Regions from separate parts of the Ancylobacter sp. TW_SC_1 genome, predicted to be linked through region 1. Evidence: riboswitches for the same ligand, from Rfam matches in the RefSeq annotation. Region 1 holds a riboswitch; each other region holds the start of a gene.
The links. A riboswitch is a leader RNA that binds a small molecule or an ion and turns the genes downstream of it on or off. The one in region 1 is predicted to bind cobalamin.
Positions count from the first base shown of each region.

Region 2: linked by a shared signal. The riboswitch ahead of cobW (cobalamin biosynthesis protein CobW) and the one ahead of metE (5-methyltetrahydropteroyltriglutamate--homocysteine S-methyltransferase) in region 1 are both predicted to bind cobalamin.
Region 3: linked by a shared signal. The riboswitch ahead of AC1PZ7_RS18275 (energy-coupling factor ABC transporter permease) and the one ahead of metE (5-methyltetrahydropteroyltriglutamate--homocysteine S-methyltransferase) in region 1 are both predicted to bind cobalamin.

Region 1 covers NZ_CM166365.1:4,692,319-4,702,247, reverse strand. Annotated here, with positions in the region: gene AC1PZ7_RS22280 (acyl-CoA thioesterase) at 1-64, opposite strand, end outside; gene metE (5-methyltetrahydropteroyltriglutamate--homocysteine S-methyltransferase) at 61-2,415, opposite strand; cobalamin riboswitch at 2,527-2,771, opposite strand; gene AC1PZ7_RS22270 (DUF2161 domain-containing phosphodiesterase) at 2,883-3,578, opposite strand; gene AC1PZ7_RS22265 (polyamine aminopropyltransferase) at 3,639-4,352, opposite strand; gene AC1PZ7_RS22260 (carnitine 3-dehydrogenase) at 4,521-6,041, opposite strand; gene bcoG (3-dehydrocarnitine:acetyl-CoA trimethylamine transferase BcoG) at 6,052-6,954, opposite strand; gene AC1PZ7_RS22250 (GlxA family transcriptional regulator) at 7,045-8,010, shown strand; gene choX (choline ABC transporter substrate-binding protein) at 8,017-8,958, opposite strand; gene AC1PZ7_RS22240 (LysR family transcriptional regulator) at 9,098-9,929, opposite strand, start outside.
Region 2 covers NZ_CM166365.1:2,104,308-2,114,236, forward strand. Annotated here, with positions in the region: gene AC1PZ7_RS09675 (YVTN family beta-propeller repeat protein) at 1-327, opposite strand, end outside; gene AC1PZ7_RS09680 (SRPBCC family protein) at 417-962, opposite strand; gene recQ (DNA helicase RecQ) at 1,092-2,930, opposite strand; gene cbiB (adenosylcobinamide-phosphate synthase CbiB) at 3,072-4,049, shown strand; gene AC1PZ7_RS09695 (cobyric acid synthase) at 4,095-5,558, opposite strand; gene AC1PZ7_RS09700 (NINE protein) at 5,614-5,868, opposite strand; gene cobO (cob(I)yrinic acid a,c-diamide adenosyltransferase) at 5,959-6,573, opposite strand; gene cobU (bifunctional adenosylcobinamide kinase/adenosylcobinamide-phosphate guanylyltransferase) at 6,570-7,085, opposite strand; gene AC1PZ7_RS09715 (CbtA family protein) at 7,089-7,808, opposite strand; gene AC1PZ7_RS09720 (CbtB domain-containing protein) at 7,828-8,013, opposite strand; cobalamin riboswitch at 8,047-8,265, opposite strand; cobalamin riboswitch at 8,334-8,540, shown strand; gene cobW (cobalamin biosynthesis protein CobW) at 8,658-9,719, shown strand; gene cobN (cobaltochelatase subunit CobN) at 9,856-9,929, shown strand, end outside.
Region 3 covers NZ_CM166365.1:3,871,995-3,881,923, forward strand. Annotated here, with positions in the region: gene ccoG (cytochrome c oxidase accessory protein CcoG) at 1-500, shown strand, start outside; gene AC1PZ7_RS18245 (FixH family protein) at 497-973, shown strand; gene AC1PZ7_RS18250 (heavy metal translocating P-type ATPase) at 970-3,195, shown strand; gene ccoS (cbb3-type cytochrome oxidase assembly protein CcoS) at 3,195-3,371, shown strand; gene AC1PZ7_RS18260 (hypothetical protein) at 3,349-3,978, shown strand; gene AC1PZ7_RS18265 (sulfite exporter TauE/SafE family protein) at 3,987-4,682, shown strand; gene AC1PZ7_RS18270 (hypothetical protein) at 4,711-4,947, shown strand; gene AC1PZ7_RS18275 (energy-coupling factor ABC transporter permease) at 4,994-5,671, opposite strand; cobalamin riboswitch at 5,708-5,928, opposite strand; gene AC1PZ7_RS18280 (cytochrome-c peroxidase) at 5,979-7,118, opposite strand; gene AC1PZ7_RS18285 (acetamidase/formamidase family protein) at 7,261-9,600, opposite strand; gene AC1PZ7_RS18290 (TRAP transporter substrate-binding protein) at 9,894-9,929, shown strand, end outside.

The sequences.
Region 1 (9,929 bases):
TGGTGGCGCCGGGGAAGACGATGTCGACGAGACGCGTCACTCCCTGGCTTGTCTCGCCGCTCATTCGGCAGCCTGCGCGAGCTTTTCACGCAGGCGATGCGCCGCCGCGACCATGTTCGCGAGGGCAGGGCGCACCTCTTCCCACCTGCGCGTCTTCAGCCCGCAATCGGGATTGACCCAGATCTGCTCCGGCGCCAGGCGCTGCGTCGCCCTGACCAGCAGATCGGCCATCTCCTCGACCGGCGGCACGCGGGGCGAGTGGATGTCGTAGACGCCGGGGCCGATCTCGTTGGGGTAGCGGTAGGACACGAAGGCGTCGAGCAGCTCCATCTTCGAGCGCGAAGTCTCGATGGAGATGACGTCCGCGTCCATCGCGGCGATGGCGGCGATGATGTCGTTGAACTCCGAGTAGCACATATGGGTGTGGATCTGCGTCGCGTCCCTCACCCCCGAGGCACAGAGGCGGAAGCTCTCCACCGCCCAGTCGAGATAGGCGTCCCACGCGGCGCGGCGCAGCGGTAGCCCCTCGCGGATCGCCGCCTCGTCGATCTGGATCATCGCCGCGCCGGCCGCCTCCAGGTCCTGCACCTCGTCGCGGATGGCGAGGGCAATCTGCCGGCAGACCGTGCTGCGGGGCAGGTCGTCGCGCACGAAGGACCAGTTGAGGATGGTGACGGGACCGGTGAGCATGCCCTTGAGCGGCCGGTCGGTGCAGCCCTGCGCATAGCGCCACCATTCCACGGTCATCGGCTCGGGGCGGGAGACGTCGCCGAACAGGATCGGCGGGCGGACATAGCGCGAGCCGTAGCTCTGCACCCAGCCATGCCGGGTGAAGGCGAAGCCGGACAGTTTCTCGCCGAAATACTGCACCATGTCGTTGCGTTCGAACTCGCCATGGACGAGCACGTCGAGGCCGATCTCCTCCTGCCAGCGGATCGTCTTTGCCGTCTCCTGCCTGAGGAAGACGTCATAGGCGTCGTCGCTCAGCTCCCCCTTGCCATGGGCGGCCCGCGCCTTGCGCACCTCGCTCGTCTGCGGGAAGGAGCCGATCGTCGTGGTCGGGTAGGGCGGCAGGCCGAGGCGCTTGCGCTGCACGTCGGCGCGCGCGGCGAACGGGCTGACGCGGCGCGCCTGCGCGGGCGTGACCGCGGCCAGCCGTGTGGCCACGGCGGCGTTGTGCACCTTGGGCGAGGCTTGGCGCGCATAAGCTGCGGCGCCCGATTCCATCAGCTTGCCGAGCACTACTTCGCGCCCGCCGGCAAGGGCGGTGGCGAGCGTCGACAGTTCCTCCATCTTCTGCACGGCGAAGGCCAGCCAACTCTTCACATCCGGGTCGAGCTGCGTCTCCTGCGCGAGGTCGATCGGCACATGCAGCAGCGAGCAGGAGGGGGCAATCTCGATGTGATCGGTACCGCGCTTGCGCACGAACGGCTCCAGCGCGTCGAGCAGCTTCGGTAGGTCGGCGCGCCAGACATTGCGTCCGTCGATGACGCCGAGCGAGAGCACCAGGCCGGGCCGTGCCTTCTCCGACACCTCGCGCAGCTGGTCGGCTCCGCGCACGAGATCGAGATGCAGCCCGGCAACGGGCAGCGACAGGGCGGTGTCGCGATTGTCGCCGAGCCGGCCGAAGTAGCTGGTGAGCATGATCTTCAGCTTCGGCAGAGCGTGGGCGAAAAAGCCATAGGCCTCGCGCAGCGCCGCGCGCGTCGCCTCGTCCAGATCGAGCACGAGGCAGGGTTCGTCGATCTGCACCCATTCCGCGCCGTTGGCGGAAAGCCGGCGCAGCAGCTCGACATAGACGGGGAGCAACTCGCCGATCAGCGTGAGCGGATCGAGGCCCGGCTCCTTCGCCTTGCCGAGCTTGAGGAAGGTGACGGGGCCGAGCAGTACCGGGCGCGTCTCATAGCCGAGCGCCCTAGCTTCGCGATACTCGTCGATGGGCTTGGTCGAGGCGAGGGTGAAGCGCTGTCCGCGCGCGAATTCCGGCACCATGTAGTGGTAATTGGTGTCGAACCACTTGGTCATCTCCAGCGCCGGGACACCGGAGCCGTGGGAGTGTCCGCAGGCCGCGTGGGCGTCGCCCTCGCTGCCGCGCGCCATGGCGAAATAGGTGTCGAGCGATACCGGCCCGCCGCCCCAGCCATAGGCGTCCGGGATCGCACCGACCATCACGGCGGTATCGAGCACATGGTCGTAGAGCGAGAAGTCGTTGGACGGGATGTTGGTGACGCCGAGCGCCTTCTGCCGCGCCCAGTTGGCGACACGCAGGCGCGCGGCGGCGTCGAGCAGCGCCTGCGCGTCGCTCTTGCCGGACCAGTAGCTTTCCAGTGCGGTCTTCAGCTCGCGGCGCGGACCGATGCGCGGCGTGCCGAGGGTGGAAACCGGCACCGAGCCGGCGGAATAAGGGAAGTTCATTCGGCTAACCCCAATCAGAATTGGGGGCAAAGGCCGAGCGGACGCAGGCGCACCCACCGGCGCGAGGCACCGGCGGACGCGCGAACGCACCACCGGGACACCCCGCCCAGGGACGATTATGTTGCCGGGGCAGGTCTCCTGGCTCGCGGGTCGCCGTCTTCGTCCGGCCTTCCCGAGACGTGACGCCTCAGTGACGTGCCGTCTCAGTGACGCTGAATGGACGAAGACTCGCCGCTCACAGTTGCGGGGGCAGCTCCGGCATCACCCGCCCTGGAGGGGCAATGGCTCACCGGATTCCCTCTTAGCTCCGGCGCCCATACGAAAGACGCCGAAGAACCTCGACACGATGAAAATGTGCCGGAAGGTCCGTGCTGTCAAGCAAGATATAAAGACATGTTTATATTGTAATGTTCTATTGGGCGATGAGGCCGGATAGGGAAGGACCGCGCCTCGCGCGTTCCGGCCGGTCAGGAATCCACCGCCACGCCTTCGGGTCCGGCAGCGGTGTCCGGCCGTCCTTGCGGCCAGCGTCGCAGCGCCTCGTGCCCAGCTTCGGTGAGGGCGTAGACGCCGCGCTCGGCGCGGACGAACCAGCCATAGACGTTGCCGAGCAGGATCTTTCCCGCATCCGGTGCGACGGCGCGCAGGTCGCGCGGGCGCTTGGGACCCGAGGCCATGGCGGCGGCGCAGGCGAGCGCCTGCTGGCGGTACGCGGTCATCAGCGGCACGCGCGAACTGCCGCCCACCGCCGGGTCGCCGAACCGCCGCTTATGCTCCTCCACCAGCCTCGATCGGCGGCGCGGGTCCTTGCGCGGCATGGGCGAGACCGGGCTGACGAGGATCGTCACCTCGCCGGCCTGCGAGACCGTGAGCATGCCGAAACCCAGTCGGCGGCAGAGATTGCGGAAGCGCGTATCGCTCTCTCGGCCGCCCCCGCGCAGCGAGGCGCGTGCCGCCAGCCATACCTCGTCGCAGGCGCCGGCACGATCGACGGCTTGAAGGACCAGCTCCAGATTGAAGCTGAGCTTCATCTCGCCGATGACGACGATCGGCGTGTTGTCGGCCGAGAGCGCAAGCAGGTCGCAGCCGCCGATTTCGCCTTTGACGGTGAAGCCGAGGCCCTCGATGAACCGTTTGACCGGCAGGTAAAGCGACGTCTCCAGGATAGGTTCTCCACGGGTCGGCTCGCCTGAAGGAGCCCGGATGGCAGGGGCGGGGCGCGATCAGTTCCGCGTGCGCGCCGGCGGCGGGCCGGCGTCATCGGCGAGCCGGGTGGCGATCCAGATGACATGCCGCGCGCCACGCCCCTTGCCGTTCGCCCGTACCCGCACTTCCTCCACGCGGAACCCGGCCCGGCGAAGGCGCAGGGTGAAATCGCGGTCAGGCGCCGACGACCACACCGCGAGCAGGCCGCCGGGGCGCAGGGCGACCCGGGCGGCGAGCAGTCCGCGCGGATCGTAGAGACCGTCATTGGCCGCGCGGGTCAGCCCGCCCGGGCCGTTGTCGACATCCAGCAGGATCGCGTCATAGGTGGCCCGGCCGGCGCGTATCGGTTCGCCGACATCGCCCTCGTAAAGGCTGACGCGCGGGTCGCTCAGGCTGGTTCCGAAAATCCCCGCCATCGGTCCGCGCGCCCAGGCGACGACGGCCGGCACTAGCTCGGCGACGACGATGTCTGCGTCCGGCCCGAGCTGGGCCAGCGCCGCGCGCAGCGTGAAGCCCATGCCGAGCCCGCCGATGAGCAGCCGCGGCTTGGGGCGCTGTCCGAGCCGTTCGCAGACCAGCGTGGCGAGTGCCTTCTCCGATCCGCTGAGGCGGCTGTTCATCAGCTCCGTGGCGCCCGACATGATGGAGAATTCGTCGCCCCGCCTCATCAGGCGGAGATCGCCGAATCCGTCGGGCACTTTCGCGGTGTCGAGCAGGGACCAGGGAATCATGCGCTAACCCGTCGGACGATGATGTGCGTCGCGTATCGCCCTTCATGGGGGCAGAACAAGAGATGTTCGCGCGGGCACATTAAGGTCGACGGAGGCGGCGGTGAAGTGAGACCGCTTCGGCGAGCGACGGAGACTGCCCGGCAGGGCGCCGGGAGTCTCCTGCCGGGGTCAGGCCGCCGTCGGCGCCGCACGCTTCTTGCCGACCGCCCGGCCGGTGCCCGGCGGGCTTTCGAGCCGCGCATGCGCGTCGGCGATCGGCCGCAGCCGCGCCAGCACGTCGGCGGGTGCCGGAACGGCACGTCCCGCCTTGCTGTCGACATGCAGCAGCATCTGCTCGGCGGTGGCGATCTCGCGCCCCTGCGCACCGGCGAAAAGCCGGTGGAAGACGTGGATGCGCTTGTCGTCCGTGGCCAGTATCTGGCAGGTCACTCTCAGCTCCTCGCCGAGCCGCGCCTCGTCGAGATGCCGCAGATGCGTCTCCACCGTGTAATAGCTGTGGCCGCCCTCGACATAGGCGAGATCGACGCCGATGAGGCGCAGCAGCGCGTCCGTGGTGTCGCCGAAGACCTGCAAATAGCGATGCTCGGTCATGTGGCCGTTATAGTCGATCCAGGCCGGCGACACGCGGGCCTCGACGAGCGGCAGCGGCGCGGCGACGTCGGCCGAGCCCGGCGGCTCGGCTCGGGCCAGCAGCCGGTGCTCGAAATCGGCCAGCAGCTTGCCGGCACCCCAACCCTCGCCACCGCGCCCGGCCTTCAGCGCCTGCACGATGCCGACGAGGTTTTCGTCGCGGATACGCTCGAGTTCCCGGATCGACAGGCCGGGCGCCTGAGCGTCGGACTGGGCGCCGATCTTCTCGACGAGGGCGTCGTCGAGGTCGACCACGTCCGTCAGCTTGCTCCACGGCCATTGCAGGCACGGGCCGAACTGGGCGAGGAAATGGCGCATGCCGGCCTCGCCGCCGGCGATGCGGTAGGTCTGGAACAGGCCCATCTGCGCCCAGCGCAGGCCGAAGGAATAGCGAATCACGTCGTCGAGCGTCTCGACGTCGCAGATGTCGTCCTTGATCAGCCACAGCGCCTCGCGCCACAGCGCCTCCAGCAGCCGGTCGCCGACGAACGCCTCGATCTCGCGGGCGATGACGACGCCCTTCATGCCGATCGCCTCGAGCACGTCCTTCGCGCGCCCAATGGTATCCGGCGTCGTTCGCGCGCCGCCGACGATCTCGACAAGGGGCAGCAGATAGACCGGATTGTAGGGGTGGGCGACGAAGAGACGTTCGGGGTGCGTCAGCTCCGACTGAAGGTCAGAAGGCTTGAGGCCGGAGGTCGACGAGCCGATGAGCGCATCCGGCGGGCAGGCGGCGTCGATCTCGGCGAGTACGCGGCGCTTGAGGTCGAGCCGCTCCGGCACGCTCTCCTGCACCCATTGCGCGTCCGCCACCGCCTCGTTGATGCTGGCGCAGAAGGCGAGCCGGCCACGCGGCGGCAGCGGCGCGCCGGTGAGCAGGCCATAGGCCCGCTCGGCATTGGCCAGCACCTCGGAAACGATGCGCTCGGCCTCCGGGTGCGGATCGAACACCTTCACGTCGATGCCGGCGAGCAGGAAGCGGGCGATCCAGCCGCCGCCGATGACGCCGCCGCCGATGCAGGCGGCGCGGGAGATGGGAGCGAGATTCGGGGCGTGCATCGTCGTCACCTCAGCGCTTCACCAGCTTCAGCTTCTCGCGCACCTCGGCCGGGCCGATGATCCGCGCGCCCATGTGCGTCACCACGGTCGCCGCCTTCTCGACCAGCTGGGCGTTGGTGGCGAGCTGGCCCTTGCCGGCATAGAGATTGTCCTCCAGCCCGACGCGCACATTGCCGCCGGCCAGTACCGCCGCCGCGGGATAGGCGAGCGCGTTGCGGCCGATGGAGAAGGCGGAGAAGGTCCAGCCCGCCGGCACATTGTTGACCATCGCCAGATAGGTGTTGAGGTCGTCCGGCGCGCCCCAGGGAATGCCCATGCAGAGCTGAATCAGCACCGGGTCCTCGATCAGCCCTTCCTCGACGAGCTGCTTGGCGAACCACAGATGCCCGGTGTCGAAGGCCTCGATTTCCGGCCGCACGCCGAGCGCCGTCATTTGCCGCGCCATCTCGCGCAGCATGGCGGGCGTGTTGGTCATGACATAGTCGCCGAGGTTGAAGTTCATCGTGCCGCAATCGAGCGTGCAGATCTCCGGCAGGCATTCGGCGACATGGGCGACGCGCTCGGTGGCGCCGGCCATGTCGGTGCCCTTCTCGTTCAACGGAAACGGCGCCTCGACGCTGCCGAAGACAAGGTCCCCGCCCATGCCGGCGGTCAGGTTCAGCACGACGTCGATCTCGGCGGAGCGGATGCGGTCGGTTACCTCGCGGAACAGGTCGCGCCGGCGCGAGGCGGCGCCGGTTTCGGGATCGCGCACATGGCAGTGCACCACCGCCGCGCCCGCCTTCGCCGCGTCGATGGCGGAATCGGCGATCTGCTGCGGCGTCACCGGCACATGCGGCGACCGCCCCACCGTGTCGCCGGCACCGGTGACGGCGCAGGTGATGAAGACGTCGCGATTCATCGACAAGGGCATTTCGACCTCCAAACTGAGGCGTCCAGCTTGACGTGAAAGCGCAACCGTGACGCAACTATTTGCGTAAACCATTTAGCATTCTGCGAAGCCATGATCTTTGCCCATTCCGACGAGCCGCTGGACGTCACGCTGCTGTTGTTCTCCGGGCTGTCGCTGCTCTCGCTGGCGGCGACGCTCGACCCGATGCGCGGCGCCAATCGCGTGCTCGGGCGTCCGGCCTATCGCTGGAAGCTGGTGTCGATCGACGGGGCGATGCCGGTTGCCAGCTGCGGTCTGCCCATACCTGTCGACGGTGCCTTCGATCCGGCGGAGCGGCAGGATGCGCTGATCGTGATCGCCGCCTTCGATGCGATGCGCCATGCGACCCCGAAGATCCTGAGGTCGCTGCGTGCCGGCGCGAAGCGCTCGGCCGCGGTCGGTGGGATCGAGTCCGGCTCGTGGCTCATGGGGTTCGCCGGCCTGCTCGACGGTCGCCGTGCCACGACGCACTGGGAGGATCTGGAGGATTTCGCCGCGCGCTTCCCGCATGTGGACGTGCATCCCGACCGCTTCGTCGTGGACGAGCCGGTGTTCACCACGGGCGGCGCGACGCCGGCGCTCGACTGCATGCTGTCGCTGATCCGCACGCGCAACGGCTATTCCGCCGCGCTCGACGTCGCCAGCCTCTATATCTACGAGGAGGTGCGGACCGGATCGGACGTGCAGCCCATCGTCTCGCTCGGCCGCATCCGCCAGCACGAGCCGCGCGTGGCGGAAGCCATCCGCATCATGGAGACGCATATCGATCGGCCGCTGACGATCGCCGTCATTGCCCGCCGGGTCGGGGTGTCGACACGCGGGCTCGAAACGCTGTTCCTGAAAACCGTCGACGCCACTCCGGGCGCGTATTACGTCACGCTGCGGTTGAACGCAGCGCGACGCCTTGTGCTCGACACCAATCTGCCGATCGCCGATATCGCCGAGCGGACCGGCTTCTCCGCCATCGCGTCGCTTTCGCGTGCCTTCCGGCGCCAGTTCGGCGTGCCGCCCTCGGCCGCCCGGCGGGCGCGGCTCTAGACGCAGCTAGAGGCCGAGGCCGGTCTTGGCGGCGGCAATGCCGGGCTTGCCGTCGAGCGTTGTCACGCCGTCGAGCCAGCGATCGAGCGCCGCCGGATTCGCCTTCATCCAGGCGCGCACCGCCGCCTCGGGCTGCATGCCCTTGTCGAGGATGTCGCTCATCAGGCGATCCTCCATCTCGACGTCGAAGACGAGATTGGCCAGCAGGCGGCCGACATTCGGGCACTCCTTGGAGTAGCCCGGCCGCGTCAGGGTGACGACCGTGGCGCCGCCATCATTGGGGCCGAAGACGTCGTTGCCCTTTTCGAGATAGGCGATCGGCATGTTGACGTTCATCGGGTGCGGCCGCCAGCCGAAGAACACCACCGGCTGCTTCTGCCGGATTTTCTGCGTCACCTGCGCCAGCATGCCCTGCTCGCTGGACTCGACCAGCGAGAAGCCGCCGAGGCCGAACGTGTTGTCGGCGATCATCTTGGAAATGGTGCCGTTGGCGCCGCTGCCGGCTTCGATGCCGTAGATCTTGCCGTCGAGCTTGTCCTTGAAGCCGGCGATGTCGGCATAGGTCTTCAGGCCGGCGTCATAGGCGTCCTTGGAGGTGGCGAAGCCGATGCGCGCGCCGGTAAGATTGGTCGCGGCGACCTCGACCTTGCCGGCCTTCACCAGCGGTGCCTGCATCGGCTCCTGGAGCGGCATCCAATTGCCGAGGAAGATGTCGCGGTCGCCATTCTCCAGCGATTTGAAGGTGATGGCGACCGACAGGACGGCGACGTCCGGCTTGTAGCCTAGGGTCTTGAGGACCTCGCTTGCGAGCGCTGTGGTCGCGGTGATGTCGGTCCAGCCGACATCCGAGAAGCGCGGCTTGGCGCAGGAGGCCGGGTCGGTGGCGAAGGCGGAGGAGGACATGAGCGTCGATAAGGTGACGCAGGCAACGAGAATGCGCGAAATCATTGCTGTTCCCTCGTGTTGGCGATCATGCCGCTGAGACCGGCACCGCACCGAGACCCTACCCGTCGCAAGCTGGATTGATTGACCTGTATCGAAGTGCAGATGATCGGTTGCGCAGGATCGGCCTGCCGTGCCGTACCGGTCATGCCGGAATCGCCGAGCTCGCTTCGCGGATGATCCAGTCTATCAGGTCGCTGGCCTGTGCCGACGGCTCGGGCCCCGGCCTCACCCAATAGCCGCTGCCGGCCCGCGACAGCGGCGGGCCCACCGGCATGAGCGTGCCGTCGGCGATCGCGCCGTCGATCAGGCCGGCCCAGCCGAGCGCCACGCCCTGGTCGGCGATCGCCGCCTGCACGACAAGGCCATAGGTATTCAGGCTGAAATCGCCCGGTCCCGGCTCGCGCGCCACATGCATGGCGGCGAACCAGTCGTGCCAGGTGAACCAGCGCGGCCGTGGCGTGCTCTCCAGATGCAGCAGAGGCAGGCGGGCGATGAGATGCGGGTCATCCGCCAACCCGTGCCGTGCGGCGAATGTCGGGCTGCAGACGGGAAAGACGCATTCCTCGAAAAGCCGGGTGGCGCCGTCGCCGAAGTCCGACTGCGCGCCGAACAGCACGGCGACGTCCTCGGCCTCGTCCGCACCGGGATCGGCCGCCGCCGAGGCGATGATGTGAACCTCGGTCTCCGGGCGCACCAGCCTGAACTGCGCCACCCGCGGCATCATCCAGAACGAGGCGAAGCCGTAATCGGTGAACAGCCGCACCACGGGGCGCCGGTTCATGCGGCGGATGGCGCGGGCGCCGGCATCGAGCTCGGCCACGGCGGCACTGGCCGCGCGGTGCAGCCTCTCGCCGGCCGGGGAGAGCGTGCTGCCACGATGGCCACGCTCCAGCAGCACCGTGCCGAGCTGCTGCTCGATATTGCGTACCGTGTAGCTGACCGCCGGCTGGGAAAGGCCGAGCTCATGCGCCGCC
Region 2 (9,929 bases), 2.2 Mb from region 1:
GCCGCCGACCTCGACCCGGTGCGTCACGGTGCGGGTGGCGGCGTCGAGGATGGTCAGCGCCTTGCCGTCCGGCGAGGTGACGAAGGCACGCGCGCCGTCCGGGCTGACGGCGATGCCGGCAGGCTTGCCGGGAATCGGCACGGTGGCGACGACCGCGCGGGTGGCGAGATCGACGATGGAGAGCGTCTCCGCCGGCTGCGAGGTGATGAAGGCCTCGTCGGCGCGGGCAGGAAGCGGGGCGAGGAGGAGGGCGGCGAGGGCCGCCAGCACGGCGGGAAGCCCTCTCCCCGAGGGAGAGGGCTGGGTGAGGGGATCGGCGCCGTTCACGGCCGCGCGTCCGATCCGCCTCCGGCCTTTCCCCTCACCCCAACCCTCTCCCCATCGGGGAGAGGGGGCAGGGATCGACAGGCGCACCGTCAGCTGCCGCCTTCGATCTGCTTCTTCATTTCCCCGAGGCCGGCCTTGTAGAGCCCGGTCACGGCGTTGATGGCGGCCTCGTCGTTCAGCTCCGGCGGCGGGTCGTTGTTCGGGAAGCCGCGATAGAACGCGCCGCGCCATTCGACCTCGGACTTCTTGCCGCCGTCGACCGGCGTCACGGTCAGCCAGGACGAGTAGTTGGTGACCGGCAGGACCTTCACGTCGACCTTCTCGATCCGGTACATGAGGGTCATCTTTTCCGGCTCGAACTTGGTCAGCTCTTCCTCGACCGTCGCGTCGTTCTTCAGGGTGAGGGTGCGCTTGGCGCCGACGGCGTTGCCGCCGGTGCCCTCGGTCTTGGCGACGACGGGAATCCAGCCGCCGTTCTGGAAATTGGAGACCACGGCCCAGACCTTGTCCGGCGGCGCGTTGATCTCGATCTTCTCGGAGACCTTCTGGCGGGTCGGGCCATGCGCGCCGGCGGCGCCGAGGGTAGCAAGCATCGAGGTGGCGGCGAGCGCCGCGGTGAGCAGTTGAATCTTCATCGTTTCCATCCCGGAACAAGGGTCATTCCGGACTTTTATCGTCCGTTGCGCCGCAGTTTAGGGAGGGAATCGGCGTTCGTGAACTCTTTTGCGTGTGGAAAAATTCCCGACCTGAATTCTTTGCGTTTGCTAAGAAAATTCTTTGAGAATCTTAAGAAACGCGCTGCCGAAGGCCTCCAGCTTGGCGGCGCCGACACCCTTGATGCCGGCCAGCTCCGTGCGCGTGCGCGGGTGCTCCACCGCCATCTCCTCCAGCGTCTTGTCGGCGAAGACCACATAGGCTGGCACGTTGCGGTCGGCGGCGAGCTCGCGGCGCAATGCCTTGAGCTTGCCGAGCAGCGCCGCCTCGGCCGGCGCCAGCTCCGCCCCGCTACCTGAGCGCGCGAAACGCTCGCGCCGCCGCTTGGCGGGCGCGCGCAGGGTGAAGGCGCGGGTGCCGCCGAGCACGGCGAGGCCGGTCTCGCTGAGGGTGAGGGCGCCGAAGCGGGCGGGGTCGGCATGCAGCGCGCCGGTGGCGACGAGCTGGCGCAGCAGCGCGCGCCATTCGGTGGCCGGCTTGTCGGCCCCGGCGCCGAAATCGGCCAGCCGGTCGTGCCCGCGCGCGCAGAGTGGATCGGTGCGCTGGCCGGTGACGACGCTGGCGATATAGGCGGCGCCGTAGCGCTCCCCGGTGGCGCGCACGATGCGCAGCGCGAGCTGCGCCTCGCGGCTGGCGTCGACCACCTGCGGCGGGTCGCGGCAGACGTCGCAGGTGCCGCACGCCTTGGCGCGCTCGCCGAAATAGCCGAGCAGCACGGCGCGCCGGCAGGTGACCGCCTCGCAGAAGCCGACCATGGCGTCGAGCCGGCGAGCCTCCACCATCTTGCGCTCGGGCGGCGAGGGCTCCTCGTCGAGGAAGCGGCGGCGGGTGGCGATGTCGCCGGCGCTGTAGAGCAGCAGCGCCTCGGACGGAGCGCCGTCGCGGCCGGCGCGGCCGATCTCCTGGTAATAGGCCTCCAGCGTGCCGGGCGCGTCGGCGTGCAGCACATAGCGCACGTCCGACTTGTCGATGCCCATGCCGAAGGCGACGGTCGCCACCATCACGATGCCGTCCTCGGCGAGGAAGACCTCCTGATTGGCGGAACGCGCCTCCGCGCTCATGCCGGCGTGGTAGGGCAGGGCGCGGATGCCGGCGGCGGACAGCCGTTCGGCGGTCTCCTCCACCTTCTTGCGGGAGATGCGGTAGATGATGCCGGAGACGCCGGCCCGCGCTCGCACGAAGCTCTCGATCTGCCGCGCCGGGTCCTTCTTCTCCTCCACGCCGATGAAGATGTTGGGCCGGTCGAAGCCGGAGACGAAGACCCGCGCCTGCCCGCCGAACAGCCGCTCGACGATGTCGTCGCGCGTCGCCTTGTCGGCGGTGGCGGTCAGCGCCACCAGCGACACGCCCGGGAAGATCTCGCGCAGCCGGCCGAGCGCGAGATATTCGGCGCGGAAGGAATGGCCCCATTGCGAGATGCAGTGCGCCTCGTCCACCGCGACGAGGCCGAGCGGCAGGCGCGAGAGCGCCGCCAGCATGCGCTCGGTGAGCAGCCGCTCGGGCGCGAGATAGAGCAGGCGCACCTCGCCCGCCGCCACGCGCCGCCAGATCGCGACGTTCTCCTCGCGGGATTTTCCCGAGTGGATGGCCTCTGCTGCAACACCCTGCAGCTTCAGCGCGTTCACCTGGTCGTCCATCAGCGCGATGAGCGGCGAGACGACGATGGTCAGCCCGCCCAGCACCAGCGCCGGGAGCTGGTAGCACAGCGATTTGCCCGCGCCGGTGGGCATGACGGCGAGCGTGGGCACGCCCGCCAGCACCGAATCCACCACGTCCTGCTGGCCGGGGCGGAAGCGGTCGAAGCCGAACACCTCGGCGAGCCGGGCCTTCTTCGCCTCTTCGACGCGAGGCGGCAGCAGGCCGTGCGATGAGGTGACGGGGATGTTCATTCCGCGCGTGTTCGTTCCGGTTGGGCGGGCATGGTGGCGCCGCGGGTCTTGATGGCGGTCGCCGGGGCGGAAATGGTGGTTCGCCCGCGGCCGACGGATTCGCAACCTCCCGGAAGCGCTCCTGAGAAAGAATCACTTCCGATGAGCCTCGAACTTACTCTTGGTTTAACGCTGGCGGCGCTGCTGTTCGAGGCCGCGTTGGGCTATCCGCGCATTCTCCTCGAGCGGGCGGGCCATCCGGTGATGTGGATCGGCCGGCTGATCGCGGCGCTCGACCGCAATCTCAACCTCGACGGCGACCCGCCCGGCCAGCGGCGCAAGGCCGGCGTGGCGACGCTGGTGATCCTCGTGGCGGTGAGCGGCACGGCCGGGCTGGTGGCGCAGAAGCTGCTGCTGGCGCTGCCGCTGGGCTTTCTCTATGCCGCCCTCGTGGCCTCGTCGCTGTTCGCCCAGCGCAGCCTGCACCAGTTCGTGGCGAAGGTGGCCGATGGGCTCGACGAGAGCGTCGAGGCCGGCCGGCGGGCGGTCTCGCACATTGTCGGGCGCGACCCGGAGATGCTCGACGAGGCCGGCGTGGCGCGCGCCGCCATCGAGAGCCTGGCGGAGAACTATTCCGACGGCGTGGTGGCGCCGGCCTTGTGGATGGCGATCGGCGGGCTGGCCGGCGGGGCGATCTACAAGGCGGTGAACACCGCCGACAGCATGATCGGCCATCGCGACGCGCGGCACGCGGATTTCGGCTGGGCCTCCGCCCGCTTCGACGACCTCGTCAACCTTCCGGCCTCGCGGCTCGCCGGGCTGATGCTGGTGGCCGGCGCGGTGTTCGTTCCCGGCGCCTCGCCCCGGCGCGCCTTCGCGGCGATGCGGCGCGACGCGGCGCGCCACCGCTCGCCCAATGCCGGCTGGCCGGAGGCGGCGCTGGCCGGCGCGCTCGGCATCGGCCTGGCCGGCCCGCGCTATTATGGCGGCAGGCTCTCGGTCGACGGCGTCATGGGCGAGGGCGGGCGCCGCGACTGCACGGCCGCCGATATCCGCCGCGCGCTCCGGCTCTACCGCGCGGCGGACGGCGTGCTGGTGGCGCTGGTGGCCATCCTCGCCTTCGCCGCCTGGAGCTGGTGAGGCGCCCTTGCAGCGACGCGGAGAGCCGGGATGACGGTCGGGACGCTACGGCCGGGACGACGGTCGGGGGCGGCCCGCCAGTTCCAGCAACCGGTCGAGGTCGACATGCCGCTCCAGATGCGCGGCCAGCGCGTCGAGCGTCGCCTCCACCCCGGCCTCGTAGTCGAGCCCGCTCGGCGCGGCGCCGAGCCTGGCGAGCCAGTGCGCGCGCTGGCGGTCGTCGGCGAACAGCCCGTGCGCATAGGTGCCGGCGATGCGTCCGTCCGCAGAGATCGCTCCTTCCGGCCCCGCGCCGTCGATGCGGGCGAAGGGCCGCGCGCGGCCGGGTCCCTGCGTCACGCCCATATGCATCTCGTAGCCGGCGAACGGCACGCCGTCCGCCGTGCCGGTGACGGCAATGAGGCGCTTCTCGCCGGAGAGCACGGTTTCCACATCGAGCAGGCCGAGGCCGGGCACGCTGCCGGGCGGGCCCTCGATGCCGCCGGGGTCGGCGATGGAACGCCCCAGCATCTGGTAGCCACCGCACAGGCCGAGCACCCGCCCGCCGCGCCGCACATGGGCGAGGAGGTCGATGTCCCAGCCCTCGCGGCGGAAATCGGCGAGGTCGGCAATGGTCGATTTCGAGCCGGGCAGAATGACGAGATCGGCATCGCCGGGCAGGGCCGTGCCGGGGCGCACACGGACCACCTCGACCGACGGCTCGGCCTCAAGCGGGTCGAGGTCGTCGAAATTGGCGATGCGCGGCAGCAGCGGCACGGCGATGCGGATTCGGGCGCCCGGCTTGGGAACAGAGGCGGCGTCGAGCGCCAGCGCGTCCTCCGCCGGCAGGCGGCGCGCGTCGGCAAAGAAGGGGATGAGGCCGAGCGCCGGCCAGCCGGTGCGGGCGGCGATTTCCTCCATGCCGGAGGCGAACAGTGCCGGGTCGCCGCGGAAGCGGTTGACCAGGAAGCCGGCGATCATCGCCGCGTCGTCCACTGGGAGCACCGCGCGGGTGCCGACGAGGCTAGCGATGACGCCGCCGCGGTCGATGTCGCCGATCAGCACCACGGGGACGTTCGCCGCCCGGGCGAAGCCCATATTGGCGATGTCGTTCGCCCGCAGGTTGATCTCCGAGGCGGAGCCGGCACCCTCGACCAGCACGAGATCGGCTTCCGTGCGGAGTTTTTCATAGCTCTCCAGCACCGCCGCCATCAGCGCGGGCTTGAGCTTCTGGTAGTCGGCCGCCCTCGCGTTGCCCTGCGCGCGTCCCTGCACCACCACCTGCGCGCCGGTCTCGCTCTGCGGCTTCAGCAGGACGGGGTTCATGTGAACGGACGGCACCACGCGCGCCGCGCGCGCCTGCAGCGCCTGCGCGCGGCCGATCTCGCCGCCATCGGCCGTGACGGCGGCGTTGTTCGACATGTTCTGCGGCTTGAACGGGCGGACGTTGAGCCCGCGATGGGTGAAGGCGCGGGCGAGGCCGGCGACGATCAGCGACTTGCCGACATCCGAGCCGGTGCCCTGGAACATGAGGGCGCGACATGAGGGACGCGCGGTCATCGCGCGCCCTCATGCGCAGATGGCGTCAGCCGTGATGGTGGCCGTGGCCGCGCGAGCCGTAGTTCCGGCCTTCCAGAAAGTCGACGCGACGTTCGAGATTGGATTCGCGGATCATGCCGGGGATCAGGAACAGATCGACGATCTGCCCGATGCCGAGCAGGCCGAGCGTCAGCAGCCACAGCGCGCCGGTCCAGTAGCGGCCGGCGTAGAAGCGATGGATGCCGCAAATACCGATCAGGCAGAAGAACCAGAACAGATAGGCGACGGGGACCGAACGCATCGGTGCGTATCTCCGGGAACAGGCCACGCCGCGACACTCGGCGTCGGATTCTACATGGCGATGACGTTCCGGAATTTCGAGGGCCGGGCATCAGAATTCGATGCCCTTCTGCGCCTTCACCCCGGCTTTGAAATGGTGCTTCACCAGCCCCATCTCGGTGACGAGATCGGCGGCCTCGATGAGCGCCGGCTTGGCGTTGCGGCCGGTGACGACGACGTGCAGCCCCTCGCGGCGGGCCTTGAGCGTGTCCACCACCTCGTCGAGCGGCAGATAATCATAGCGCAGGGCGATGTTCAGCTCGTCGAGGATGAGCAGCCCGATGGCCGGGTCGTTCATCATCGCGCGGGCCTTGTCCCACGCTCTTCGGGCGGCGGCGATGTCGCGCTCGAGGTCCTGCGTCTCCCAGGTGAAGCCCTCGCCCATGGAGTGCCAGTCGACCCGCGCGCCGAAGCTCTCCAGCGCCGCGCGCTCGCCCGACTGCCACGCCCCCTTGATGAACTGCACGACGCCGACGTTTCCGCCATGCCCGAGCACGCGCAAGGCGAGCCCGAAGGCGGCGGTGGACTTGCCCTTGCCGGCGCCGGTGTGGACGATCAGCAGGCCCTTCTCGACGGTCTTTTCCGCCACTTCCGCGTCCTGCACGGCCTTGCGCTTTTCCATCTTGGCGCGATGGCGGGCGGCCTCCTCGGGCGAGATATCGGTCACGTCGCCGGTCCTTTCACGGTCATCGGCAGGCCGGCCACCATGAAGATCACGGTGTCGGCCCGCGCGGCGATCATCTGGTTGAGCCGGCCCTGCGCGTCGCGGAAGCGGCGGGCCAGCGCGTTGTCGGGCACGATGCCGAGCCCGACCTCGTTCGACACCGCGACGACCGGCCCGTCGCGGCCGGCGAGCGCCTCGACCAGCGCGGCCGATTCCGCCGCCACGTCGGCCTGCGCCAGCATGCGGTTGGTCAGCCACAGGGTGAGGCAGTCGACCAGCACCGGCCGCCCGGCCGGGAGGTTCTTGAGCGCGCCGGCGAGGTCGTGCGGGGCGTCGCGCGTTTCCCAGCCGGCACCGCGCCGCGCGCGGTGGAGCGCGATGCGCTCCACCATCTCCTCGTCATAGGCCTGCGCGGTCGCGAGATAGCTCCATGGCGGGGCATGGCGCTCGACCCGTTCCTCGGCGTGCCGGCTCTTGCCCGAGCGGGCGCCGCCGAGGACGAGGGTCAGGCTCACGCCTCAGCCCGCCGCCGCGCCGAGGCGCGGGCGCAGCCAGCCGGCGAGGCCGCCGAGCAGCACCCAGAACACGAAGCTGGCCGCCACGCTGGCGACGACAAAGCTGTGGTGCAGCGCCTCCGGGATCGGGCTGTCGTGGCTTTCCGGCTGCGGCGCGCCGACGAGATGCGGCGCCACGATCAGCGCGACGCCGAGGACGGCGAACAGCGGCGAGCGCCCGAACACGATCAGCGCGAGGCCGCCGGCGGTCGCCACCGCCGTGCCGATCCACCAGAGCTGGCGGGCGGCGAGATCGGCGGCCGGCATGGCCGGCAGTTCCGGCGGCAGGCCGAGGCCGGGCGCCAGCGTGAACACGGCGAAGCCCGCCAGACCCCAGGGGATGCCCTGATGCCATCCCTTGAGCCCGCCGGCGAGCTCGCTGGCGGCGACCAGCAGCAGGCCGAAGCCGAAGGCGGTGAGCACGGTGGCGAGGATCGTGTAGGCGTTGCGCTCGACGCCGTCCGCCGGACCCCATTCCTCGGCGTCGTGCGCGTGGGAATGGGCGGCGGTCGCATCCGCGTGGTCGTGCGCGACGGCCTCGGCCGGCGCGTCCTCGCCGCCCTCGAAGGTCTCGGCCTGGAGGATCAGCGGCACGGTGGTGAAGACATGGATCGCCGAGCCGACAAGCCCGGTGCCGATGCCGGCGAGCGCGGCGACGAACAGAATCGTCCTGAAAAGCAACATGGCGCGGTTCCCCTCGCGTTCAGTGGCAGGGGAAGGCGTTGGCGTGGCGCACGTCGTGCGTCGCGTTGTGCACGGCGCTGATATGGGAGAAGCCCACGCCGCCGAGCACGAAGACGCCGAGAAGGGCGGCGAAGGTGATCTGCACCGCGCGCGAGGCGGTGGAGTCGTGCGGGGCAGCCGCGTCGCGGCTGTTGAGGGTCGTCATAACGTTCTCCTTTGGCCCTCCACCCGAGGACCGTTGCGGTTCGTGTCGACGGCCGGTCTCCTGGCTCGCGGGTCACGGCCCTTTCTCCGCCTTCCCGGCGTCGCCGCCAGTGGCCGATGGAGAAGGGCTCGCCGCTCACAGTTGCGGGGGCAGCCGCGGGTTCGGCGTCGGCCTTCGAGAAGGCTTCGGCCCCACCGCGTTCCCGTCTTGCGTCCCGTGCGTGTCACGGGAACCGACGACATGGCGGACTATAGCCGGCAATCGCCGGGCCGCAACGGCGACCTCCAATCAGGCGTTTGACAATCCCCGGCAAGGCTCCTTTAGTGGCCGCGATCGACGGTTTCCTCCCCTGGGAGGGACGAAGAGGGAATGCGGTGCGGGGCGCTTCGGGCGCTCCAATTCCGCGGCTGCCCCCGCAACTGTAAGCGGCGAGCCTGCGCCGAAAGCCACTGGAGATACGCTCCGGGAAGGCGGCGACGAGGCGGCGACCCGCGAGCCAGGAGACCTGCCGACGGTCCGGTCGTGCGTGCCGGCGGGGTGCCCGGCAGTCAGGCAGAGCTGCGAATCCCGTTCGCGGCCTCGCGCGGAATCCCGTCCGCGACCGGTGCATCCCGCGATTCTAGTGGTTTTCGTGGAGACGCCGCATGTCCGTTGCCGAACCGACCCCTCTCGACCGGGTGCCGTGCACCATCGTCACCGGCTTTCTCGGCTCCGGCAAGACGACGCTGATCCGCCATGTGCTGGAGACCGCGCGGGGCAAGCGCCTCGCGGTGATCGTCAACGAGTTCGGCGATGTCGGCATCGACGGCGAGATCCTCAGGGGATGTGGCATCGATACCTGCCCGGAGGAGAACATCGTCGAGCTGGCCAATGGCTGCATCTGCTGCACCGTCGCCGATGATTTCGTGCCGGCGCTCGACGCCATTCTCTCGCGTGTGCCGAAGGTCGACCACATCCTGATCGAGACCTCCGGCCTCGCTCTGCCCAAGCCGCTGGTGCAGGCCTTCCACTGGCCGGCGATCAGGAGCCGGGTGACGGTGGACGGCGTCGTCGCGGTGGTCGACGGCGAGGCGCTGGCCTCGGGCCGCGTCGCCCATGACCATGACGCGCTGAGCGCGCAGCGCGCCGCCGACGCCTCGCTCGACCATGACGACCCGATCGAGGAAGTGTTCGACGACCAGATCGCCTGCGCCGACCTCGTCATCCTGACCAAGGGCGATCTCATCGACACGGAGGGCGCCGTGCGTGCCCGCGCCGCGCTCGATGCCGAGCTGCCCAAGGGCGTGCAGGTGGTGAGCGTTACCGGGGGGCGCATCGACCCGGTCCTGCTGATGGGTCTCGGCATCGGCACCGAGAACGACATCGAGAACCGCCGGACGCATCACGACGACGAGGCCGAGCACGACCACGACGATTTCGACAGCTTCGTCGTCGAGATCCCGGAGATCGCCGATCCCGCCGAGTTCGCCGCCCGTGTCGCCCGCGCGGCGGAAGAGGCGGAGGTGCTCCGCGTGAAGGGCTTCCTGCCCGTCGCCGGCAAGCCGATGCGTCTGCTCGTGCAGGCGGTCGGCCCGAACGTCGCGCATCATTTCGACCGCCCCTGGGGCGCCGGGCCGCGCATCGGCCGCCTCGTCGCCATCGGCCTCAAGGGGCTCGACCGGGCGAAGGTGGAGGCGATCCTGACGGGGGCGCTGGAGACGGCGTGAGGAGCTTTTCCACATGTTGTCATCCCGCAACGGCCAGAGGCCGCATCCGGGATCGCGTTCGTCCTTTCCGGCGCACGATCCCGGCTCAGCGGCTGCACCGCGGGCCGGGATGACGGCTTGAGGGAAGGCCCACCCGATGCACATCCTCACCACCACCTCCACCAGCCTCGACGACCTCGTCGAGCCGGTCGATCTCGGCCAGACGCCGGG
Region 3 (9,929 bases), 820 kb from region 1:
TCGATGTCGAGGACGCGCTGCGACGCCCGGGCTTCGCCGCGCCGCGCCTCGCATGGCTGCGGCCCAAGGCGCTCGCCTTCGGCCTTGCCGCGCTGTTCGCGCTCGGCCTGTCGGGCTACGGCATGGCGACGCTGGCGGATGTCACCGCCCATGTCGAGCCGCAGCGCAACCCGCCCTTCGTGCAGCTCTCCGACGGCTCGGTGCGCAACGACTACGCGCTGCGCCTCGCCCATCGCCGCGGCGGGTTGGACGCGGTCGCCCTCCATGTCGAGGGGCTGGAGGGGGCCGAGCTGCGCCTCGGCACGCAAGGGGGCGCCCCGGCGCGCGCGCTGCGCGCCTCGATCGGCGCCGGCCGCAGCCTCGACGAACGGCTGCTGATCAGCCTGCCGCGCCGGGCCGCGCCGCAGGGCCGCGCCGACATCGAGGTGGTGCTGACCGACCCCGCCAGCGGCGAGGAGCTGGGACGCGTCGCCACCTATTTCTGGGGGCCGGAACGGTGAGCGATCCCCGGACGGACGCCGCGCCGCGCCGCGACCTGTGGATCCCGGCCTGCTTCGTGCTGTTCTTCGTCGCCCTTGCCTGCCTGCAGCTGTGGTTCGTGCTGCTCGCCAACCGCAGCTTCACCGGGCTCGTCACCGATCCCCGGACGCCGGCCGCCTCGCATGCGCCGGTGCACGATCCCGGCTGGTCGTCGCGCCTCGCCTTCACGCCGACCGGCCCGCTGGCGGGGCGGCTGACGCTCATCCTGCGCGAGGCCGGCGGCGGCGCGCTGGAGCCGGAGCGGTTGATCGCCACCGCCGAGCGCACGACGCGCTTTCCCCAGCTCCTGCCGGTCGATTTCGAGCGCCGGGCGGACGGCGCCTACACCGCAGACCTCAAGCTGCCGCTGGCCGGCGACTGGGCGATCCGGCTGACGCTGGTCAAGGGCGGCGAGCGGGTCGAGCGCATCGAGATGGTGGAGGTCCTGCCGTGAGCCTCGCCTGTGCCGGCGACCTGCCGGGCGTCCTCGCGGCCACGGCGGACATGCGCTCCATCGCCGGCTTCGTCGAGCCGCAGGGCGAGGAGGCCGGCCACCAGCGCCTCAACCTCGTCGTCGACGGCGCCCATTGCGCCGCCTGCATCGCCGCCATCGAGGACCGGCTCCATGCCGACCCGGCGGTGACGCAGGCGCGGCTCAATCTCAGCCTGCGCCGCCTCAGCGTCGAATGGCGCGGCGAGGCCGGCCATGCCGACGCGCTCGCGCGCTCGGTCGAGGCGCTGGGCTACAAGGTCGCCCCCTTCGATCCCGCGCATCTGTCGCGCATCGACGAGGCGACGGGGCGCGAGCTGCTGCGCGCGCTCGCCATTGCCGGCTTCGCCGCGTCCAATGTGATGATGCTCTCGCTCGCCGTCTGGGCCGGGCAGGCGCAGGACATGGCCGCCGCCACCCAGCATCTGTTCCAGTGGCTGGCCGGGCTGGTGACGCTGCCGGCGGTCGCCGTGGCGGGGCGTCCGTTCTTCCGCTCGGCACTCCGTGCCGTGCGCGCCGGGCGCACCAATATCGACGTGCCGATCGCCCTCGGCCTGCTGCTGACCACCGCGATCAGCGTCATCGAGCTCGCCCGGCACGGGCGGGACGTCTATTTCGACAGCGCGGCGGCGCTGCTCTTCGTGCTGCTGATCGGGCGCTATCTGGACTTCCGCGTGCGGGCCCGCTCGCGCGGCGCGGTCGAGCGGCTGCTGATGCTCAAGGCGCACGGCGCCGCCATCTGCCGCGCCGATGGCGGCATCGAGGTGCTGCCCGCGCACCGGGTCGTGCCCGGCATGATCGTGCAGGTAGCGCCCGGCGAGCGCGTGCCGGTGGACGGCTTCGTCGTCGCGGGCCGCTCCTCGCTCGACGTCGCCATCGTCACCGGCGAGAGCCTGCCGGTCTCCGTCGGCCCCGGCGCGCGGGTTCTGGCCGGCAGCGTCAACGGCGCCGCGCCGCTGCGCCTGCGGGCCAGCGCCGGCGTCGAGGACAGTCATCTCGCCGAGATCGTGCGGCTGGTCGAGGCGGCCGAGCGCACGCGCGGGCCGGCGGTGACGCTCGCCGACCGCGTGGCGCGCATCTGGACGCCGCTCGTCCACGCCGCCGCGCTGGCGACGCTGCTCGGCTGGTGGCTGCTCGCCGACGCCGGCTTCGCGGCGGCGCTGCTCAACGCGGTGAGTGTGCTCATCATCGCCTGCCCCTGCGCCATCGGCCTCGCGGTGCCGGCGGTGCAGGTGGTGGCGACCGGCGCGCTGCTCCGGCGCGGCGTGCTGCTGCGCGCGGGTGACGCGCTGGAGCGGCTCGCCGCCATCGACCTCGTCGCCTTCGACAAGACCGGCACGCTGACGCGCGGCGAGCCGCGCCTCACGGCGATTCCCGAGGACCCCGAGGCGCTCCGCCTCGCCGCCGCGCTGGCCGCCGCCAGCCCCCACCCGGCGGCGCGGGCGCTCCATGCCGCCTGCCCGCAGGCCGCGCCGCGCGCCGGCTGCGAGGAAGTGCCGGGCGAGGGCCTCCGCGCCCTCACCCCGGCGGGCGAGGTGCGGCTCGGCCGCGCCGCGTTCTGCGGTGTGGCGGACGGCGAGGACGCGGCCAGCGAGATCTGGCTCGCGCGCCCCGCCCATGCCCCCGTGCGCTTCACCTTCGAGGATGCGCCGCGCCCGGAAGCCGCCGCCGTCATCGCCGCCTTCCGCCGCGCCGGCATGGCCTGCGCCATCCTCTCCGGCGACCGCCCGGCGGTGGTCCGGCGGGTTGCCGGGGAGCTCGGCGTCGAGCGGGCGGAAGGCGGCCTGCGGCCCGGCGACAAGCTCGCCCGGCTGGTCGCGTGGCGCGCCGGGGGGCGGCGCGTGCTGATGGTCGGCGACGGGCTCAACGATGCGCCGGCGCTCGCCGCCGCCCATGTCAGCGCCGGCTTCACCCATGGCGCGCCGGCCAGCCAGAGCGCCGCCGACATCGTGCTGCCGGGCGGCGACCTCGCCGCCCTTACCCACGCCTGGCGGGCCGGACGGCGGGCGCGCCGGGTGATCCACCAGAACCTCGCCCTCGCCGCGCTCTACAACATCGCCCTCATCCCGGTGGCGATCCTCGGCCTCGTCTCGCCGCTCGGCGCGGCCATCGCCATGGCGGCAAGCTCGCTCACCGTCACGCTCAACGCGCTGCGCGCCGGCGAGCCCGTGGCGCGGAGGCCCTGATGGACGCCCTCCTCTTCCTCGTCCCCATCGCCCTGGCGCTCGGCGGCTTCGGCCTCGCCGGCTTCTTCTGGACGCTGCGCGCCGGCCAGTATGACGACCTCGACGGCGCCGCCGTCCGCATCCTGCTCGACAATGATTCCACGAGGCCACCCGATGACCCTGTCCGTTCACGATGATGCCGCCATCCCGGGCACGGCGGCCGGAAGCGGGGCCGCCGGCATCGACCTGCCGCGCGTACTGCCCTTCCTCCTCAACCTCGCGCTTGTCGGCGCGCTCGGCTTCTATCTCGGCGGATGGCCGGGGCTGGCCGCCGGGGTCGGCGCGCTGCTCGCCCTGTTCGGCTTCTTCGTCCTCGCCCGCCGCATCGGGCGGCAGCGCGAACAACTGGCCGGACGGGCAAGGACGGTGGCGCGCTTCCTGCGCCCGGTGGTCGGGCTGGCGCTCCTGCCCTTCGTCGCGCTTCTCACCATCGCCGTGACCTTGGCCCTGTTCGCCTTCGACCGAACGCTCGGCCGGCTTGCCCTGCCGGACGCCATGCCCTCGTTCTCGCCGCGCGCGCTGGCGCGGCGCGGGCTCGGCTTCGCGGCCGGCTTCTTCTCCGCCGAGAGCCTGCCGATGACGGCGGTGAATGCCCTGCTGCTGCTGGTGCTCGGCTGTCTGGCGGTCGGCATCGAGGTGGCGTTCTACGCCGCGCTGGCGGCCGTGCCGGTGATGATCTGCACCATGATGATGGTGGCGGTGGAATCGAGCCGCGAGCCGGAAGACGGCCCGGCCGGCAGCTGAGCGACGCGATGACCGACCTCTCCTTCGTCGGCGGCCTCCTGCTCGGCCTCGCCAGCAGCCTGCACTGCGCCGGCATGTGCGGGGGCATCGCCTCCGGCCTCGTCTTCGCCTTCGATCCGCAAGGCGGCCGTGCCCGGCAGGCGAGCGTGCTGCTGGTCAGCCAGATCGGGCGCATCGCCTCCTATGTGCTGGCCGGCACGTTTCTCGGCGCCGTCGGCTCGGAATTCTACGGCGCCTTCAACCACGCGGCCGCGCATCTCGTGATGCGCTGGGCGGCGGCGGCGGCGCTGGGCTGGATCGGCCTGTCGATGCTCGGCCTCGCCCCGCCGCTGACCGTCGTCGACCGGCTGACCGGGCCAATCGCCCGGCTGGCGCGCCATCCCGGAAGGCTGGCGCTGGCGGGCGGCTATGCCGGGCCGCTGGTCGCCGGCGCGGCCTGGGGCCTGCTGCCCTGCGGCATGGTCTATGGCGCGCTGTTCTACGCCATGCTCACCGGCTCGGGCGGCGGCGGCGCCACCGTCATGGCCGGCTTCGGGCTCGGCACGCTGCCCGCCGTGACGGCGACCACGCTCGGCGTCGCCTCGCTGCGCCGGCTCGCCTTCCTCCCGAGGATCCGCATCGCCGCCGGGCTGGCGCTCATCGCGCTCGCCGCCGCCAGCGCGCTGCTGCCCGCCGCCGCGTGGGAAGGGCTGTGCCTGACATGAAGATTCCGCCATCGCAGGAGAGACGGCCGTGACCGACATGACGCTGCACCCGCTGGCGCAGTTCGCGCTGACCTTCGCCATCGGCGCGCTGGCGGGGGCGGTCTTCATGGCCGGCGTCGCCGCGCTCGGCCTGGAGGCCGTATCCGGCTTTCTCGACATGTCGGGAGGCGGGCTCGACGCCCGCGACGTCACCGCCGTGCTGTGGATCGCCGGTCAGCTGGCGGTGTTCGTCCACCACATAGTGCCGGGCATGCTCAGGGCCTGAGAGGACGCCGGGGAGCCGCCGTGGCGGCACCCCGGAAGAATCGGCATCACGCCGTGTGGTAGAGCCGGCGCTCGAAGATCGGGCTGCCCTTGAGGCCGTTGAGCGCCTTGGCCGCCGCCAGCACGGCGAGGTCGACCAGCGGCTCGACGATGATGACGAGCATGTAGGCGGCGCCGAAGGAGGCGATGGACTGCGCGTTGTCCACCGTGAAGCCATGGCCGTAGAACGCCCAGAACGCCACCCACACGACGATGCCCGCCTGATAGGTGGTCGAGAGCGCCAGCGCCTGGCGGTACTTCAGCTCCACATAGGGGGTGTTCGGCGCGATGACGCGGCTCGCCAGCGCGGTCAGCGCGAACAGCGGCACCAGCAGCGTGGTGACGTTCATGCCGTATTGCGGCAGGTCGAACGGCGCGAAGAACACGCCCTGTATGGCGAGGCCGGCGGCGAGGCCGATGGCGGCCGGCGCGACGCCGAAGATCAGGAACAGCGTCGAGCCGAGGATGAGATGCACCTCGGACACGCCGACGGGATGGTGCGGCAGCAGCTCGAAGAAGGCGAAGACCAGCGCCGTCGTGGCGATGCTGCGCGCCACCAGCGAGACGGCGCCGCGCTCGCGCACCGCGTCGGCGGCGAGCTTGAGCGTGTAGGCGCCGGCGCCGGCGGCCGTCACATAGCTCAGCCAGATCTTTCCTTCGGCCACGAGGCCGGGCTCGATATGCATGGGGTTCTCCTGTGCCGTCTCACCCGACGGCGTGCGGTTGGACCTGTGCGCATGGCCGGTCTCCTGACTCGCGGGTCGCTGCGCGCCTTCCGCCTTCCCGGTCACTCCCCTTTCGGGTCGGGTCCAGTGGCATGATGGAAGGCCGCTCGCCGCTCACAGTCGCGGGGGCGGTTGGGGCTTGGGGCCGGCAGGCCCTTCCCCATTCCCATTTCATCCGGGCGGTTTCCCACCCGGACACCATGTGCGCGGCTACCACGCGCCGGAAGGCCTTCCCTGTCAAGCAATCGCAAGGCGCTATCCGCAGCCGTCACGGCGCGGCGGGCGTCTCCAGCAGCGGCTCGTAGCGCGCGTCGGTCAGCGTCCTGAGGAAGGCGACCAGCGCGTCGATGCGCCGGTCGTCGAGCGCCGGGCCGCTCTCCAGCTCCTTCAGCGACAGCGTTCCGGCGACCTCCGGCCTGTCCCACACGGCGCCGGTCTCGGGGTTGATCTGCCGCGCGGGGGCCGAGGAATTGTACTTGTTGTAGAAGAGGATGACGGTCTTCAGATCCTTGAAGACGCCGTTGTGCATGTAGGGGCCCGTCACCGCCACATTGCGCAGGCCCGGCACCCGGAACTGCCCGTCATGGCGCTTGCCCCCGATGTCCTTGCGGGCGCGCAGGCCACGGTCGACCGGCACCTTCAGCGCGGCATTGGCCGGCGTGCCGATATTGTGGAAGCGGTAATTGGAGAACGTCTCCCCGGCGCCGCCGTTGGGCGTCAGCTTGTGGCACTGGCCGCAATTGGTGAACTGGTTGGAGAAGAACAGCACCCGCCCCAGCTCTTCCTGCGGCGTCATCGTGTAGTCGCCGCGCAGGTAGCGGTCATATCGGGAATCGAACGGCGAGACGGCCGGGCTGCGCTCATAGGCGGCCAGCGCCTCGGCGAGGGCGGCGAAGGCGCGTTCGTCGTCGCCGAACACGTCGGGTCCGAACCGGGCGCGGAAGGCCTCGACATAGGCCGGCTTCTCCTTCAGCCGGGCGACGACGCTGGCCTTGTCCGGCATCGCCATCTCGACCGGGTTGAGCAGCGGCTGGCCGGCCTGCTCGGCCAGCGTCGCCGCGCGCCCGTCCCAGAACTGCCCGCCGACGGGATTGCCCTTGGCATCCTTGCCGAAGCGCGGGATGGAGGCGGCATAGCTCGCGCTCGGCGCGTTGCGCACGCCGTGCGAGACGCCGTCATCGCCGAGCGAGACCGGCCCGCCGCGCGGATCGGCGAAGCCGTGCGCGGGGTCGTGGCAGGTGCCGCAGGACTGGGTGCGGTTGCGCGAGAGGTCGGTGTCGAAGAACAGCGTCTCGCCAAGCGCCGTCAGCGCCGCATCGTCGGCCGGCGGCGTCTCCCCCGCCGGCGCGCCGGAGACGAGAGCCGAGAGAGCGAGAAAGACCGCCGCGAGCGGCGCTGCATGCCTCATCAGGTGCCACCATCGAGCCCGGCGTCGGGCGCGGCGGCCTTTTCCCGCCAAACGCCGGCCCGCGCCATTGGACACCTTGCCCTAGGCCAAACGGCGCCCGCCGTCATCGGGAAGAACACGGCTCCGGCACGCCCGGCCCGGCTCAGCCCTCAGGCTCGAAGATCGCCTTGGCGACCTTGGCATGGACGCCCCAATTGCCGTCCGCCACCTGCGTCACCCCGAAATCCACGGCGACCGACATCAGCGAGATCGCCTCGTCCTCGTCGAGCCCGTAGCGCTCCATGAGGAATTTTCGCGTGGCGCGGAAGGCGCCGCGCAGCGCCCGGCTCAGCGAGGAGCGCTTGAACACTTCCGACTGCGCGTTGCGGCCGAGCTCGCGCAGATAGTTGGTGTAGCTGAAGCCGTGCAGCAGCCAGGCGTCGGGCGTCTCGATCAGCGGCGCGCCGAGGCCGTTGAGATAGGCTTTCTCGGTCTCGCCGCGCTTGTGCAGCACGAGGCGGATGTCGCCGGTGAGCGAGCATTCCAGCGCGGTGCCGCTGATCTCGCCGTCGCCCTGCGCCAGATGCGGGTCGCCGACCGAGAGCAGCGCGCCCGGCACCGTGACCGGCAGATAGACCGAAGCGCCCTGCCCGGCCCGCCAGTTGTCGACATTGCCGCCGAAATAGCCCGGCGGCACGGAATCGACGATGTCGGTCTCGCGCGGCGCCACCGCGATGAAGCCGAAATGCGGACGCACCGGAATGCGCGCGCCCTTCAGCACGCCGTGCCGCTTCGCGATGCGGGTATGGTCCACCGGCACGCCGGGATAGTCGATGGTCTCGTGGACCACGCCGAACGGGTCGGTCTGCGGCGCCCAGTGATAGGAATACACCGCCTCGGCATAGCCGCTCTCGCCAGCGGCGTCGGTGCGGTAGATGGTGATGACCTCGCGCTTGCGCGGCTCGTCGAGAATGTCGTCGTGGTGGAAGCCCCAGGCCGCCGCCACGTTGGAGCCGAAGGCGAAGCCGGCATGGGCGGGATTGGCGCAGGGGCGCGGCTTGAGCCGCAGGATCTGCACCTCCAGCACGTCGCCCGGCTCGGCCCCGTGCACGAAGATCGGCCCGGTGCAGATGTGCACGCCGAAACCCTCGCCCGCCCCGCGCCCGAAGATGCTGGCGTTCATCGGCCCGGCGCCGCGCCGGTCCACCGCCTTGTAGTCGCGGCTCCAGTGAAACACGTCCTCGGCGCCGGCGTCGCCGCGGATCATCCGCTCATGGTCGTCATAGGCGTGCTGGGTCAGCGTCTCGATCGTGACGAGCGCGCCCGAGCGCACGCGCAGCACCGGCGCGATGCTGCGCGAGAGATAGCCCCAGTGCACGCTCTCGCGCGACACCGGCAGGTGATGGTGTCCCGGCTCGCCGGGCTCCGAGGGGCGCGGCGGCGCCACCCTCGGCGCGCCCTCCTCGTTCTCCGGCGGCAGGTGCGCGGCGGCCGGCGCCGGCCGCGAGGGGCGCACCCCCGAATGCATCGGCCGCCCGCGCGTCCAGCGCGTCGCCACCGTCGAGCCCGACGACTTGCGGAAGTCGCGCGGCGAGATGCCGTAGGCGCCGCTGAACACCCGGCTGAAATGCGCCTGATCGGAAAAGCCCCAGCGGAAGCCGATCTCGGCGATGGAGCGGTCGGCGTGCTGCGGGTTGACGAGGTCGCGCCGGCACTGCTCCAGCCGGCGGTGGCGGACATAGTCGGAGAACGAACGGTCCTGCCCCTCGAACAGGCGCTGGATGTAGCGCGCCGACAGCCCCTCCGCCTTGGCGATGTCGGCGACCGACAGCTCCGGCTCGCGCAGGCGCGCCTCGATCTGCGTGCAGACGCGGGCGAAATGCGCGGCCTGCACCTGGGTGGCGGTGTCCTCCTCCGGCCGCGCCTCGGCGAGCAGCGCCGAGAGCACCAGCTCGACCACGGCGGCCTCGGCGGCCATCAGGTCGCCATCCTCCATGACGGCGAAATTCGCCGCCAGCGTCCGCATCATCGGGCGCGCCGCCGTCGCCGAGACCGATTCGCCGAGCACCAGGGTCGGCACGGTGGAGGCGCGGCCGAGCCGGCCGGCCAGCCGCTCGCGCGGCACCTGCAGCAGCAGCAGCTCGAAATCGTTGCGGAACTGGATGGCGAAGGGCGTCGCCGGGTCGCACACCCACAGGTCGCCATCGGCGAATTCGGCGGCCCGCCGGCCGGAATCGGTAAGGTGGCCGCGTCCGTAATTGACGAAGCCGATCAGCAGATGCCGGTCGCCCGCCGCCACGGCCGAGAGATCCTGCGCCGTCGAGCGCAGCAGCGCCGCCGTGCCGCCGGTCGGCGAGCGCTTGATCGACACCTCGCCGAAATGGAAGGCGACGTCCTTCGGCAGGCGCCCGGCCAGCGACAGGCTGGCCAGTGTTTCCCACCACACCGCCTCCTGCTTGCTGGCGGGAAAGGCGTTGATGGAGACGGGAACGGCTCGGTTCATGGCTGTGCTGTCTAGGTCGGAGAGGCCGGTTGCCGCCAGTGAAGCACTTTGACGAATGGCGCACAAAAACTTGTCCGTGATACCACCCGCCAGCCCGCCCAATTCTCCGGCACGACGATCTTACATATTGATACAACAACGTTTTTCGACGCGATCCTGACGTCCGAGAAGCGATCGACGGCGGTCCACTGCCCCCATTAGGGCATTGCCCATGCCGCGCCGCGGCGGAATATCTAGCCCATCTGAGGCACCGCGGCGTCAACGCGGGCCCATTCCGGATCAAGGGGACCATCATGGATCGTCGTGGATTTCTGGGCGCGGGCCTTGCC